Regions from separate parts of the Paenibacillus sp. PastF-3 genome, predicted to be linked through region 3. Evidence: predicted binding sites of a transcription regulator. Region 3 holds the regulator's gene; each other region holds the start of a gene.
What was found. Region 3 encodes Rex, which represses fermentation and respiration genes when NADH is low (regulators of the CRP and FNR family bind a similar motif). Its sites were predicted from a motif close to TTGTGAAATATTTCACAA; they were not measured.
Positions count from the first base shown of each region.

Region 1: pflB (formate C-acetyltransferase) is a predicted target of Rex. The motif match lies at 4,135-4,152, and genes of this name have one in related genera.
Region 2: nadA (quinolinate synthase NadA) is a predicted target of Rex. The motif match lies at 2,748-2,765, and genes of this name have one in related genera.

Region 1 is NZ_JARXWM010000003.1:141,442-147,085, reverse strand. Features, by position in the region: gene M2444_RS07935 (ABC transporter substrate-binding protein) at 1-967, shown strand, start outside; gene adhE (bifunctional acetaldehyde-CoA/alcohol dehydrogenase) at 1,368-3,989, shown strand; gene pflB (formate C-acetyltransferase) at 4,242-5,644, shown strand, end outside.
Region 2 is NZ_JARXWM010000030.1:42,551-48,194, reverse strand. Features, by position in the region: gene nadC (carboxylating nicotinate-nucleotide diphosphorylase) at 1-93, opposite strand, end outside; gene nadB (L-aspartate oxidase) at 83-1,699, opposite strand; gene nadA (quinolinate synthase NadA) at 1,739-2,677, opposite strand; gene ftsH (ATP-dependent zinc metalloprotease FtsH) at 2,937-4,991, opposite strand; gene hpt (hypoxanthine phosphoribosyltransferase) at 5,100-5,639, opposite strand.
Region 3 is NZ_JARXWM010000002.1:592,221-597,864, forward strand. Features, by position in the region: gene M2444_RS06680 (hypothetical protein) at 1-433, opposite strand, end outside; gene M2444_RS06685 (cell wall elongation regulator TseB-like domain-containing protein) at 839-1,357, opposite strand; gene M2444_RS06690 (amidohydrolase) at 1,527-2,828, opposite strand; gene M2444_RS06695 (redox-sensing transcriptional repressor Rex) at 2,815-3,468, opposite strand; gene dinG (ATP-dependent DNA helicase DinG) at 3,600-5,644, opposite strand, start outside.

The sequences.
Region 1 (5,644 bases), on a different contig from region 3:
TGATGGTAAAGTTTTCGGCGTAACTCAAAAAGGTTATGTAACAACTACTATGATCAACAAAAAAATGCTGGATGACAAAGGCGTTGCAGTCCCACCAATGGATTGGACTTGGGATGATATGCTGAATACGGCTAAAGGCGTAGCTGATGTCAAAAAAGGCATTTCCGGTATTGCTCCAATGGGTAAAGGTAACGAAGCAGGCTGGAACTGGACCAACTTCCTGTTTGAAGCTGGCGGTGAAATTCAAAAGGTTGAAGGCGGCAAGGTTGTAGCTACATTTAATTCCGACGCTGGTGTTAAAGCACTGGATTTCTACAAAAAACTTAGATGGGAAGCTAACGCGATTCCTCAGGACTGGGCACTTGGCTGGGGCGATGCTGTAGGCGCATTCCAACAAAGTCGTACAGCTATGGTAATGGCTGGATCCGATGGCGTAATCGAGCAAGCACTGAATCAAGGCGGACTGAAACCTGAGGATGTGCTCACATATCCAATGCCTGCTATGGAAAAAGGCGGTAAGCACACCGGGGTACTTGGTGGTGATTACCTCGTTATTAATCCGAATGCAACACCAGATGAGCAAGAAATGGCATTCCGTTATATCACATTTGATTACTTCTCTGATAAAGGTTTGGAAGCCCTGGATGCAGTTCTTCAACAACGTACAGCTGATGGCAAATACTTTATCCCGCCACTCTTAGATTATTACTCCGCAGATTCTGAGTTTGGTAAGAAGACCAAAGCGGTTTATGACAAGTACACAAATGTATACCAATATAGCCCTGATATTATGGGACTTTTGGATGGTAAACCTGAAGCTCAATACAACACACAGGACTATTACGCAACTATGTCCAATGTTATTCAAGAGCTGTTCTCCAAAAAAGGAACGGATTCCAAGAGCCAGCTAGAAGCAGCAGCTAAAACAGTGCAAGAGAAATTCTTTGATACGATTAAAGCGGAATAGGCAAGTGAAAAAATCGGTCCCTGTGGGCCGATTTTTTTGTTGTGATGATTTATAAATTTATAAATTATCAGAAATAGTGATAATCAACTGGAAATTATTATGGCGTAGGAAAATCGTAATTTTTTGTGCTGTAAGGGATGGTTTTTTTGAGTGAATATTTAGAGATATGGGATAAAATGGGTCTGGTATTTTGCTTATCAAAGTATAATTCTAAGATTTTAAGGGATTTATACTACATAATATGGTAAAAAGACTATTATATGATCGAATGAAAGCGCTTTGAAAACAAATCAAAAAAACTTTATACTTTGTGAAAGATTTCACTATACAAGGTAGAAATCATGTGATAAGATAAATGTGTAGAGAAAAACAACTAAAAATTGACAGGAGGACGAGGGAGATGGCAGTTAAGAATGAAGTCGCCGCCCAAGTTAAACAAGTTACCGCTGAAGAGTATATACAGAATTTAGTGGATAAAGCGAAAAAAGCGCATGAGGCGTTCATGGCGCTAGATCAAGAGCAAGTTAACACAATCGTTCATGCAATGGCGTTGGCTGGACTCGACAAACATATGTACCTCGCAAAATTGGCCGTCGAAGAAACAGGACGCGGCGTATACGAAGACAAAATTACGAAGAACATCTTCTCGACAGAATATATCTGGCACGGAATTAAATATGATAAAACAGTAGGCGTTATTGAAGATAATCCATATGAGAACTTTCAAAAAATTGCTGAACCCGTCGGAATCGTTATGGGCATCACTCCAGTAACCAACCCAACATCCACCACGATGTTTAAAGCGTTGATTTCGATTAAGACACGGAACCCTATTATATTCGGTTTCCACCCATCTGCGCAAGAGTGTAGTGCTGCAGCAGCTAAAATTCTTCGTGATGCAGCCGTGAAAGCTGGCGCACCTGAGAACTGTATCCAATGGATTGAAATGCCAACAATGGACAAGACAAATGCTTTGATGAACAACCCAGACGTTGCTCTTATCCTGGCAACTGGCGGATCTGCAATGGTAAAAGCAGCTTATAGCTGTGGTAAACCTGCTCTTGGTGTAGGCCCTGGTAACGTACCAGCCTTCATTGAAAAGAGTGCTGATATTGATCAAGCGGTAACGGACATCATTCTTTCTAAAACATTCGATAATGGTATGATCTGTGCTTCCGAGCAAGCGATTATTATTGAAGAACCAATCTTCGACCAAGTGAAGAAGAAAATGATCGCTAATGGCTGCTACTTTGTGAATAAAGAAGAAGCTGGTAAGCTGACTAGCGGTGCAATGAACGTTGATAAATGTGCGGTTAACCCAGCAATCGTTGGTCAATCGGCAGTGAAGATTGCTGAAATGTGTGGCATTCAAGTTCCTGCCGGCACAAAGATTCTGGTAGCAGAACTCGAAGGCGTAGGCACTAAATACCCGTTATCTGCAGAAAAATTAAGCCCGGTTCTTGCTTGCTATAAAGTTAAGAATGCTGATCAAGGTATCGAACGCGCAGCTGAAATCGTTGAATTTGGCGGTATGGGTCATAGCTCGGCTATCCACTCCAACAACGAAGAAGTGATCATGAAGTTCTCTAACCGTCTACAAACAGGACGTATTCTCGTCAATTCGCCTTCGACACATGGCGCTATCGGCGATATCTATAACACTAATATCCCTTCACTGACACTGGGCTGTGGATCTTATGGTCGCAACTCCGTATCGCAAAACGTTACAGCAATCAATTTGATCAACGTGAAAAGGGTGAATCGTCGTACCGTGAATATGCAATGGTTTAAAGTACCTGACAAGATTTATTTTGAAAAAGGCGCTACTCAGTACCTGACCAAAATGCCTGATATTACACGTGTTGCAATTATCACTGACCCAATGATGGTTAAGCTTGGATATGTTGAAAGAGTTGAGCATTACCTGCGTCAACGCCAAACTCCTGTAGCTATCGAAGTGTTCTCTGAAGTTGAACCAGATCCATCGACAACTACAGTTGAAAAAGGTACTGCAATGATGAATAGATTCCAACCGGACTGCATCATCGCACTTGGCGGCGGTTCTCCAATGGATGCTGCAAAAGGAATGTGGTTATTCTATGAACATCCAGATGCAGACTTTAACGGTCTGAAACAAAAATTCATGGATATCCGTAAACGGGTATACAAATTCCCTAAACTAGGTAACAAAGCTAAGTTTGTAGCGATTCCAACTACTTCGGGTACTGGTTCGGAAGTCACATCTTTCGCAGTTATTACCGATAAAACAACGGAACAGCACACTAAATATCCTTTGGCTGACTACGAATTAACTCCAGACGTAGCTATCATTGATCCTGAGTTCGTCTACAGCTTGCCAAAAACGGCTGTTGCTGATACAGGGATGGACGTATTGACACATGCTATCGAAGCTTATGTATCTGTTATGGCGAGTGACTACACTGATGGTTTGGCTATCAAAGCGATTCAATTGGTGTTCCAATATCTAGAAAGATCCGCACTCCAAGGTGACAAGCTTGCTCGTGAGAAAATGCACAATGCTTCGACATTGGCTGGTATGGCTTTCGCGAATGCGTTCTTGGGTATTAACCACAGTTTGGCGCATAAATGGGGCGGACAGTACCACACCGCTCATGGTCGTACTAACGCGATCCTTATGCCACACGTTATCCGCTACAATGCTAAAAAACCTACGAAGTTCGCTTCGTTCCCTAAATATTCGCATTTCGTAGCTGATGAGCGTTACGCTGAAATTGCCCGTATTCTGGGATTGCCAGCTCGCACAACTGAAGAAGGTGTGACTAGCCTTATCAATGCGATTCGCGATATGAATAAAAAATTGGGTATCGAAGAATCGTTCCAACAACTGGGCTTTGACCCTAAGGACTTCGAATCCCGTGTAGATTACTTGGCTGACCGTGCGTTTGAAGATCAATGTACAACTGCCAATCCTAAGCTACCATTAGTATCTGAACTTGCTGATGTATACCGTAACGCATTCTACGGAAGATTTGATAATTAACAAATGGTTAAATAGAGAATAGGATAGTTGTGGACTTAGATAAAGGTGACAAATATCACTCGAAAGGTGATATTTGTCACAGTGTTTTTATAGAAAATAAACTAGAATGTTTATATAAACAACGGTCCCGCATATGAAATGTTGATTGTGAAATTTGGAACAATCACATCTTTTGGGGATCACGAGACACGGGATCAACCTTCAAGCCCGCGATCTCTACAAATATAATAAATATAGATGGAGGGATTTAGCATGTCGGTGATTGAAAAAGAAGTAAATGAAGTGAAATCCGGTTGGAGAAGTTTTGCAAAAGGTAAATGGTCCAAGAAAGTTGACGTTAACAACTTTATCGCTAGTAACATTAAACCTTATGAAGGTAACGAAGAGTTCCTCGTAGGTCCTACTAGTAACACAACTGAACTGTGGAAGATTATTTCCCAGCTGAGCAAGGAAGAAAGAGAAAGAGGCGGCGTATGGGATGTTTCCCTAGATACTGTCTCCACAATCACTTCACATGCTCCAGGCTACATTGACAAGGACAAGGAACAAATTGTAGGCGTACAGACTGACGCTCCTTTCAGACGTTCTATCCAGCCATTCGGCGGAATCAAGATGATGGTCGATGCTACGAAGGCTTATGGCTTCGAGCTTCCACAAAACATCGTTGACATGTTCACGAACATTCGCAAAACGCATAACCAAGGCGTATTTGATGCATATACACCAGACATGAGAGCAGTGCGTAAATCCGGCGTTATCACAGGTCTTCCTGATGCTTACGGCCGCGGACGCATTATCGGCGACTACCGCCGCATTGCTCTGTACGGTATTGATTTCTTGATTAAAGACAAAAAACAACAACTAACTGAGCTTGAAGTTGATTCCATGACTGAAGAAGTAATTCGTTTGCGTGAAGAGCTGTCCGAGCAAATTCGTGCACTTGGCGAATTGAAAGAAATGGCGGCTGCTCACGGTATGGATATTTCCAAACCAGCGACGAACTTCAAGGAAGCTACGCAATGGGTATACTTTGGATATCTGGCCGCGGTTAAAGAACAAAATGGTGCGGCGATGTCCCTGGGACGTGTATCCTCCTTCCTAGACATTTATGCAGAACGAGATATTGAAGAAGGTACTTTGACTGAAGAACAAGTACAAGAAATTGTCGACCATTTCGTAATGAAATTGCGTATCGTGAAATTCTTGCGTACACCTGACTATAACGATCTGTTCTCCGGCGACCCTACTTGGGTAACTGAATCCATCGGTGGTATGGCTGAAAATGGAACCACTCGTGTTACCAAGAACAGCTTCCGTTTCCTGAACACCCTGTACAACTTAGGTCCGGCTCCGGAACCGAACTTAACTGTTCTGTGGTCCGAAAAATTGCCTGAAGGCTTCAAAAAATATTGTGCTAAGGTTTCTATCGAAACTAGTGCAATTCAGTATGAAAATGACGATCTAATGCGTCCGTACTGGGGTGAAGATTACGCTATTGCTTGCTGCGTATCTCCAATGCGTATCGGTAAACAAATGCAGTTCTTCGGCGCTCGTGCCAACCTGGCAAAAGCTTTGCTGTATGCTATTAATGGTGGTAAAGACGAAAAATCCGGAGCACAAGTTGGGCCGGAATTCCCAGCGATCACTTCTGAATA
Region 2 (5,644 bases), on a different contig from region 3:
CATCTGTGTTGTTACATCCCCGGAGCCAACATCTTCCCGCAGCCAAGCCTTGATGGATTGTACTAGTTCTTCATTGTAACCATTAAACATCATCGCTTAATTCCTCCACTATTCCCAGATCGCGAATTTGAAGCAGGTGCTTGCGCCACTGATCATCACTTCGCTGCGGGTAATCCTCACGGTAATGTGCCCCGCGACTCTCTTCCCGTGCTAGAGCAGACTCTGTCACGAGCAAACAGCAGGTCAGCATATTAGCGAACTCGTATTCCTCGCGTTTAGTCAATACCGATCCAAAGATGGGTAGCTGCCGTTTCAATTCTTCTATTCCCTTAGACAAGGTCTCTTCATTACGTCGTAATCCAGCATATCGAACCATTACCTTTTGTAGCTTCAAACGGCGTTCCACAATAGCTTGCGTTGGCAAATCAACACGCCCTTCGTTACTACTAACTGATAAAACATCACGTCCAAGCGGGGATAATTTGCGAATCCGCTCAATAATACGATGCCCAAAAACAACTGCTTCCGATAATGAATTGCTTGCTAACCGATTAGCACCATGTACGCCTGTGGAAGAAACCTCCCCGCAAGCAAACAAGCGAGGTATCGTACTTTCCCCATTCAGATCGGTCTTAATGCCCCCCATCATATAATGCGCAGCTGGAGCTACTGGAATCCAATCACTTGTAATATCCAGTCCATAGCCCATACATGTCTCATGTATTGTAGGGAAACGATGCTTCACCATTTCCGGGGATTCATGCGTAATATCCAAATAGACAAACGTTGATTTTGTAAGCTCCATTTCACTTACAATAGCCCGAGCTACAATATCTCGTGGAGCTAGCTCAAGCAGCTCATGATAACGCTCCATGAACCGCTCTCCATTAATATTGCGCAACACTGCTCCTTCCCCTCGAACTGCTTCGGAGATTAAGAATCTAGGAGCTCCAGGATAACTTAATGCTGTAGGATGAAATTGAATAAATTCCATATCTCGTATATGAGCGCCGGCACGGTAAGCAATGGCTACCCCGTCGCCTGTAGCTACTTCAGGGTTAGTAGTGTATCTAAATAATTGTCCTGCACCACCAGAGCACAAAATAGTCGCATCCCCTTGCAGGAATAACCGTCCGCCGCCGGGACGCTGCAACAATGCGCCTACACATTCTCCACCTTCAGTGATGAGATCAATGACATAGTGATCATCCCACACCTCAATGTTCTCATGTTCAGCTACCTGTTCAGCCAAAGCACGAACAATCTCGTAACCTGTAGCATCTCCATTAGCATGCAAAATACGACGGTGGCTATGCGCTCCTTCCTGCGTCAAAGCCAGTACCCCATCTTCCTTATCAAAAAGAGTACCTAAACGAATTAGCTCATGAACTCTATCTGGTCCTTCATTAACAAGTGCATCGACAGCTGTGGATGAGCAAAGACCTGCTCCAGCCATTAATGTATCCTGCCGGTGATAAGCAGGGGAATCGTCCTCAGCTATTACAGCTGCGATCCCCCCCTGTGCATAGCGAGTATTACTCTCCATTACTGATTTCTTTGTGATCATAATGACACGCCGATCTTCACTAGCTTTAATAGCCGTGAACAATCCGGCAATCCCTGAACCGATAACAATACAATCTGTTTTTACTTTAGGAATATCCCGAAGATCAAAATCAACCAAATATTGTGGAATCATGACCGCGTTTCACCTGTTTCAACGAAAGAGTAGCGCATACTACCGGACTTGTAGCATGCGCTCTAGGGAAGTTCTGGCTTTGTCGGCGACAGCAGGCGGTACATAGATTTGTGGCTTCATCGTCTCCAGGCATTTCACCAGTTTTTTTAGATTGTTAACTTTCATATTAGGACAAACAAGAAATTTTGTAGCAAAATGGAATTCTTTATCCGGACTATCTTTACGAAGCTGATATCCTGTACCGTCTTCAGTCCCAACAATAAACTGCTTGCGGTCTGATTTCCGGCAATATTCGAGAATGGATGTAGTACTACCCACATAATCACCCATGGCTACTACTTCCGGACGACATTCTGGATGAACTACAAATTCTGCTTCTGGGTATTTCGCTCTCATTTCTACTACATCTTTAACGGTCAACATGTCGTGAGTGTTGCAGTAGCCTTCCCAGATAATCAGTTTTTTACCGGTCTGATCTTGTACATATTGGCCAAGATTCTTATCGGGTACCCAGATAATTTCTTCAGCATCGAGGGATTCGATTACTTTCACGGCATTTGCAGAGGTACAACAGATATCAGTCTCCGCTTTAATCTCTGCAGACGAGTTGATATAAGTAACCACTTTAGCATTTGGATGCTGTGCTTTCAGCTTACGCAAACCGTCTACATTGACCATATCAGCCATTGGACAACCTGCACGTTCATCAGGAATAAGGACGGTTTTATTTGGGGCCAGAATTTTAGCACTCTCCCCCATGAAATGAACACCGCAGAATACAATAACCTCTGCATCTGTCTCCGCAGCCTTCTGAGCGAGTAAGAAAGAGTCGCCCCGGAAATCGGCAACCTCCTGAATTTCATCACGTTGATAATAATGAGCTAAAATAATTGCGTTTCTTTCCTTTTTAAGCTGTTCAAGACGTATCCGAAGTTCTCGATTCTGTTCCTGCTTGCGCTCAAGTGCCAGAGCTTCCACCGATTGTTCTCCCCCTTAAATCTTCGCGGCTTTAAGCCGGCGCGATGTTATCAAATGGCATGAGCCATCATGGTGAAAAAATGAACATACTGATATGAATAGTAAGTAATATTAATCACTAATGTACACAACGTTCCAGTCTCTGTCAATGTAACTGGACAGGCTTTAAGGCTCAAAATCCCTTAAAAATTAAAATAAAAAATCCGGAGAACAGTTACGTTCTCCGGATAAATTTACATCATATGAATCGTGAGACCATTTAGGTAAGGCTAGTGCCGCCACCTTTGTTGTTATCGTCGGAATCATCATTACCCTCAGAATCAGGGTTATTCGGGATATCCTTCGATAGATCAGGGATTGTGGACTGTGCATCCTCAGGTTTGCCTTGAATGCGAACTTTCACATCACCGATATTATCAATGACTGGTTCACCAACTTCAAGTGCAACACCTTCACCATCCTTAGCTTTACCATCTTCGGAAAGGAAGCCTTGTTCAATCAGTTCTTTGATCTGATCAAGCTCAAGTGTTTCCTTCTCAAGTAAGGTATTGGCAATCAAGTGCATTTCTTTAGAGTGTTTGAGCAACAGCTCTTTACAACGCTCGTAGCTCGAAGTAATAAAGTTCTGCATTTCTTGATCAATCTCATAAGCAATGGAATCACTATAATTCTGCTCATGCCCAATATCACGACCCAAGAATACTTGACCTTGAGAAGATCCGAACTGCATAGGTCCAAGCTTATCGCTCATACCGTACTCCATAATCATAGCACGCACGATGCGCGTAGCCTGTTGGAAGTCACTGTATGCACCCGTACCGATCTCGCCAATAAACAATTCTTCGGCAACACGTCCACCAAGTAATCCAGTAACCTTATCCAAAAGCTCCTGCTTCGTAACGATCATCCGATCTTCCTTCGGAAGCATGATAACATATCCGCCTGCACGTCCGCGTGGGATAATAGTAACTTTATGCACCATATCGGCATGCTCTAGGAAGTAACCAGCTATAGTATGACCTGCTTCATGATAAGCCACAATACGTTTCTCGCGGTCACTGATAACACGACTGCGTTTCTCAGTACCTACGATAACACGGTCGATGGCTTCATCGACTTCAATCATGGAAATATCCTTACGGTTACGACGCGCAGCTAGCAACGCCGCCTCATTTAGCAGGTTCTCCAGATCCGCACCAGTGAATCCAGTTGTACGTTTTGCAACAACATCCAGTCTTACATCTTTCGTAAGAGGCTTGTTACGAGCGTGAACCTTAAGTACAGCTTCACGGCCTTTTACGTCAGGGCGGTCAACCGTAATTTGACGGTCAAAACGTCCTGGACGTAGCAATGCAGGATCAAGTATATCAGCGCGGTTAGTTGCCGCAACAATAATAATGCCTTCGTTACCACCGAATCCATCCATCTCAACCAGCAATTGGTTAAGTGTCTGTTCGCGTTCGTCATGTCCGCCACCAAGTCCGGCGCCACGTTGACGACCCACAGCATCAATTTCATCAATGAAGATAATACATGGAGCATTCTTCTTGGCATTCTCGAACAAATCACGTACCCGAGAAGCACCGACACCCACGAACATTTCCACGAAGTCAGAACCGGAAATACTGAAGAAAGGAACGCCAGCTTCACCTGCTACTGCACGTGCAAGCAATGTTTTACCTGTTCCCGGAGGACCCACAAGCAATACACCCTTAGGAATACGTGCACCGACAGCTGCAAATTTGCGTGGATCTTTCAGGAACTCAACAACTTCGACAAGCTCTTGCTTCTCTTCGTCCGCCCCTGCAACATCCTCAAAGCTAATTTTCTTCTTCTCTTCATTATATAACCGAGCCTTGCTCTTGCCGAAATTCATGACTTTACCGCCGCCACCTTGCGCCTGGTTAAACAGGAAGAAGAACAAGATGAACATAATGACTAGCGGGATAATAGAAGAAAGGAATGTCAGCCAAATGCTGGTACCTTCCATTTTCTTCTGAGTTAATTCAATCCCATTAACATCACTGGCTTGAATCAGTTCATCAATAGCAGCATCTGTAGGAGGAATATATGTGGAGAAGCTCTTCGATTTAGTATCGGCAGGCAACTCTCTATATTCGCCTGTAACTAAAAAGGCATTACCCTCAAACTGAACCGTCAAATCCTTCACATTGTTGTTCTTGATCTCCTGCCGTAACTCGTCGTATCTAGGGAAATCGGCGGCTTCATTTCCATTGCTCACAAACTGGACAATACCCACCACGACTAAAAATAAAATCAAATAAAAACCAGAATTCCGGATGAACCGATTCATCCCCTACCTCCTCTCGCAACACTCAAGTTATTGTACCATAGCCTCTTGGGACACCTCAAATAAAGGAAGCCAAGGGTGCCCGATCCGTAGATCAAGGCAATCAATAGTTCAATTGGAATAAATCTCAGGCTTCAGTACTCCAACATATGGGAGGTTCCGATACCGCTCGGCATAATCCAATCCGTAGCCTACTACAAATTCGTCTGGCAACACGAAGCCTGTATAGCTGGCTTCCAGATTAACCGTACGACCTGAGGGCTTATCAAACAAGGTAACCACATTGATAGAAGCAGCATTGCGGTTGCGGAGCAGCTCAATCAAATAGCTGAGCGTAAGGCCACTGTCAATAATATCTTCAACGATCAAGATATCACGGCCTTCTACCGATACATCTAAATCCTTAATAATTTTGACAACACCAGAGGACTTGGTGGAAGCTCCATAGCTAGAAACTGCCATGAAATCCATCTCAACAGGTACTGTAATGGCTTTAACCAGATCTGCCATAAATATAAACGCGCCTTTTAGTACACAAATGACTAAAGGGGTACGTCCTGCGTATTCTTCGCTCAGTTTTTGGCCGAGCTCCTTAATTTTCTGCTGAAGTTCCTCTTCGGTGATCAAGACTTCTTGAATATCATTTTGCAACTTGC
Region 3 (5,644 bases):
TTGTTGCTATCACATCTTTATAGTCGGTATTCTGCTCTTTCAATCTATCAAGTTCAGCAGGTATAAGAGTATATTTACGGCTCTCCATCGCTTCAGCTACAGAGAACAACGCTTTATCCCAGTAATTATCCAATAATTCACTGGAGTTTTGCTCCACATCCAGTTTAAGTTTACGTCCCTCAATCACTGATTTTCCTTCTTTGGAAACATACGATACCAGATCACGTAAATTCGTGCCCGGCTGTAATTCAAGTTTCAAAGTGACCTCATCACGGTTAATACTAATATGTGAAGTATTCACTCCTTCATAGCCTGATACTATCTTTTGGAGTGGTTCCTGTAAAGCAAACTGACGATATAAAAAGAATCCTCCGAATAATAGCGTAGCGGACAGTAGAGACGTTATCAGTACAGGTACAAGACGTAATTTCAAGAAACGTCCTCCTCTCAAAGATGACAAAACGATAAACAGGATGATCCAAAATCACAGCCGTTAATGCTCATCAGAGCCTAACGTTCTACTACTACTCTTCTAATTACAAACAGTAGTATATCACAGGTGTATATACGAAAATGATAAAAAGTGTGAATATATTTAAAATTTTATTTTTTAAATATTTCCATTTCATTAAAAATATTGATTTATTTCGACAAAAACAGGCCTTTATCTCTAATTAACAGGCCTATTTTCGTATGCGGTTTTGACGACAATATATAAAAACTACTCTTATAGTATATCACATTACGTATACTTTTAGTGTATCAATCTAATATGTTATATAAAAACAAGCGAACCATAAATAGTCCGCTTGTTTCTCCTAAAGTAATTTTGTTTAACTTAGCGGCTAGGTAAACTGTATCCTTCACCCATTCGAGCCCCATCTGAGAACCGATAAAATTGATAATAATACCGACCGCTTTGTTTATAAAAAAGCTGCCAAGCATACTCTCCGTTATACACCCCCGGTAACAACCGTTCAATGCTAATATCCGGGAGATCGGCTTTTATAAGACTACGCATTTTTTCTTCAGAGGTCCCTTTACTTAGTTCCTCGGCGAATACTGCGTCGGCGCCTTCGGCAAACTTCCCATCTACAGTAAAGCGTACCCAAACCATCAACTCGGTCCCGGATTCATTCTTCCCTGTTAAGACCCAGTAGACTGCATTTTCATCCCACACGGATTTCTGTGCTTTAGTTACCTCTGTTAGACCCGCGCTGGTTTTGGCGACATCCTTAGCGATATCTCGCTCGTTCCATTGATCTTTCATAATATAAGCATAGAACTGGATGAGTCCGAACAGAAGGAGCAGAATCAGAACTGACCCCAGGAGGATCCATTTTTTCCTTTTCTTCAAGGTACAGCTCCCTTTCTAGTAATATATCTTTTTTGATTATATAACACACCCGTGTGTTTATCCAAAGTTTCATATCTCTTTCAATGATCTAATGATCAGAAACACAAAAGGCTGTAACTTTGCAATTGCAGAAAGTCACAGCCTTTCAGTTATTTGTTATGATCTTAGACTATCGTTTAAGCAGTCCATCAAAGGCTTCTTGCGCCTTACGACGGATGGCTTCCTCATCTAGCGTTACACATTGTCCATGTTTAACAACCTGTTTACCATTCACCCATACATGCTCAACATCCTTGGCACTGGCAGAATAAACAGCGTGAGACAACAGATCTGTGTGTGGGAGCAAATGCGGCTGGTCTATATCAATAGCAATAAAGTCAGCTTTCATACCTACAGCGAGTCTACCCACATCATTTAAAAAGATAGACTTCGCGCCATACTCCGTAGCCATACGTAGAGCTTCCGGAGCCGGAACAGCCGTAGGATCACCACTTACACCTTTATGGATGAGTGCTGCAAGACGCATTTCTTCAAACATATCCAAATTATTATTACTTGCCGCTCCATCTGTACCCAGTGACACCTTCACTCCGGCCTTTAGAAGATCCGTAACTCGAGCAACTCCACTAGCCAGCTTAAGATTGCTTCCAGGGTTATGGGATACACCTACATCATGACGAGCCAGTATCTCGATCTCTTCATCATTCAAATGAATACCATGAGCGATTATAGACGGACGTGTGAACATTCCAAGCTTCTCTAAATGCGCTACTGGTCGCAGTCCGTAATCCACCACATTCTGCTCCACTTCGCGTTTCGTTTCGGACATATGGGTATGCATCGGTAAATTCAAATCATGAGCCGCCTGCACAAACTTAACAAAGAAGTCTGGTGGGCATGTATATGGGGCATGTGGCGAGATCATTGTCGTAATTCTACCTTCAGCCTTACCATGCCAGTTACGCGCAAAAGAAACCGCTTCCGCAAGCTTCTGATTTTGTACTTCTTCTGGACATAGACCGATTACGCCTCTCATTAATACGGAACGAATACCTGATAATTCGACGACCTCCGCTACTCGGTCCATATGATCATACATATCCAGGAAGGTTGTAGTGCCACCTTTCAGCATTTCAAGTACAGACAAGGAGGTTCCCCAGTATACATCTTCTCCGGTGAACTTCTCTTCCATCGGCCACATCTTCTCCTGAAGCCACACCTGAAGCGCTAAGTCATCTCCATAACCACGAAGCAATGACATTGCGGCATGGCCATGCGTGTTTACCAGACCTGGCATAAACAACAGACGACTGCCATCAACAACTTGCACATCGTCTTCTATTAAAGGCTCTTCTTTTCCTATGTAAGTGATCAAATCATCTTCAATAGTCATATATCCACTAAGAACCGGCTCATCCGTTCCCGGAGTAAGAAAACGCCCGCCCTTGATAATCGTTTTATTGCTCTTCATTTCTGCTTTCTTCCTTTCCATCCTTCAAATAATAAGCAAGGCTTTGCAAATCTGTTGTAAAATCAGCAGCATGAACCCGGATATTCGATGGTGTTTTTAGAATCACTGGTGCAAAATTTAAAATCGCCTCAATGCCAGACTCAATGAGAATATCCGCTACATTCTGCGCTTCTGAATCAGGTACTGTAATTATCCCAATTCGAATACCTTGCTCACGAACCGTCTGACCAAGCTCCTCCATCGGTTGAACGGTAAGTGAGTTGATTTTCCGCCCTACCTTAGGCGCATAGGAATCAAATATAGCGGTAATCTTCATAGTATCTTTCAAATAAGCATTATAATTAGATAATGCATGTCCAAGGTTACCGGCACCCACTAAAGCCACATTCAGTTGTTGATCCAGCTTCAGAATATGACGGATTTTCTCAATAAGATAAGTTACGTCATACCCGATACCTTTTCTGCCGAAATCTCCAAAATAAGCTAAATCTTTGCGAATTTGAGCGGGATTCAAATCAAGTTTCTGTCCTAGCTCTTGAGAGGAAACGGTTAATATTTCACGTTTCTGAAGATCATTTAGGAAACGTAAGTACACAGGAAGTCTGCGAACAACGGCTTCTGATATTTTTTCCGATTTCATAATTTACCTCCTAATGTAAGTAATATTCTTTACTAACCTTATACTAATTCGTGTACCTCGTCTCAATGAAGAGCGGTATTCTTATACCGCCCTTCATTGTAGAGTGATTAATATGATCGATGACGTTCTTTTTAAGAAACGCCTCCGTCTTCCAACCACTCCGCTATACGAGGAACCATTTGATCCGTAAGCATATGCTCCATTTTTGGGCCAGGCAACGAATAGAGGAAATATTTCCCATAGTGAGATTCGATCACCCTGGTGTCATACACAATAACAATACCCCGATCTTGCGCTGTCCGCACCAGCCTTCCAAATCCTTGCTTAAAGCGAATAACCGCCTGAGGAACAGACAACTTCATGAACGGATTCTTTTTCTGGGCTTGTAATAACTCAGACTTCGCTTCCGCTAGGGGGTGGTTTGGCGGTTGAAACGGGAGCCTCACGATGGCCAAGCATGTTAATGCTTCACCCGGAATATCAACACCCTCCCAAAAGCTGCTTGTTCCTAACAGTACAGAGGCTGCACTGTCCTGAAAACGGCGGATCAGCTTGCTACGGCTGCCCCCCTCCACGCCTTGACCCAGCACCGTGATCTCTTGTGAGGCTAGAGCCTCTTTCAAAGGATCGTAAACCTGGCGTAACATCTTGTAAGAAGTAAACAGGACAAGCATCCGCCCGCGTGTTGTAGTCGCTGCTTCTGCTAGTGATTGTACGAGTGTATCAACAAATCGGGCATCGCCCACACTGCCCTTCACACTAGGGAAATCCCGTGGAATAACTAACAGCGCCTGCTCCCGATACTTAAAAGGAGAAGGCAGGAGTGATGTCATCAGACGCCCCTCTTCCGCAGCTTCATTAAGTCCGAGATTATCAATCATAAACTGGAACGATTTATCAACAGAGAGTGTCGCCGAAGTTAGCACGATACTTTTCTTTTTGTCGAAAAACAGCTCCTTAAGCTGAGTACTGACATCAACAGGAACGGCATACAGCTGTAGCGATTTACTGCGATAATTTCCATTCGCCTCCAGCCAATATACTACATTCTCATCGTTTAATCCCATAAAAAACCGTACTTGCTCACGTATTGAAGCTAAATCCTTAAATAAGCCGCTAATATCGGTAACTAGACTATCTGAGGAAGATTGACCTTCTTGATCTCGCATTTCATTAAGCATTTTATCACCTTTACGGATAATTTCGCTTAATGTCAGATTCATAGTATTCTCTAAAGCAACCAATTCATCCCAATCTTTCGGTTTACGGGTAGGAAGTAGCCGCATGACTAACTGGCCAGCTTCTCCCGCTGCTGCATCGCTGCGTTCCGGCAAGAGGCTGAATAGTTTATCACTAAGCAGATCCCAGGTTTCTTTTATGGTAAGCAGGTCCGGATAGATTCTATCGATCACTCCGCTCCATTCAGAAGCTTCCTCACTGCCTGATGACTGAAGCATTTGGCGAAGCGTAGGAAGTTGGCCATTTCGACTATCCTTATAAAGACGCGATAGTGTATGTGCCACCGTGAAATGCTTCATATGCATGCCTAAATGCTTGCCAGCCACGTCCTCCAGATGATGGGCCTCATCAATTACAAGATGTTCATAAGCCGGAAGTAGCTGGTGCCCAGCCTTAACATCTGCGAAAAGCTTAGAGTGGTTCGTAATGACTACGTCTGCAATACCAGCTTCATGCTTTGCCCGATGGTAATAACACTTACGGAACCAAGGACAGGAGCGCCCCAGACAAGAATCGGTATCGCTAGCCACCGTCTCCCAGAAATCTCCTCCACGACCGCTTAAGTTGAGCTCTTCGTCATCTCCTGATTCGCTTTGCGTCAGCCAAACGATCATCTGAGCCGCAGTAAGCGCATCTTCCCTCGGACTGACAAAGTCTTTTTTATTAATTTTATGTTCGAACTTACGAAGACACAAATAATGCCCTCTGCCCTTAAAAATTGCAGCTTTAAATGGAAATGGAACTACCTGTGTTAATAAAGGAATATCCCGCTCACGCAATTGATCCTGCAGATTAATAGTATGAGTGCTGACCATAACTTTTTCATTCGTGCGAACGCTTTGGTATATGGCAGGCAACAAATAACCAAGTGATTTGCCGGTTCCTGTCCCTGCTTCGATCAATAGATGTTTGTCTTCGGCAAGTGCCGTCATTACCT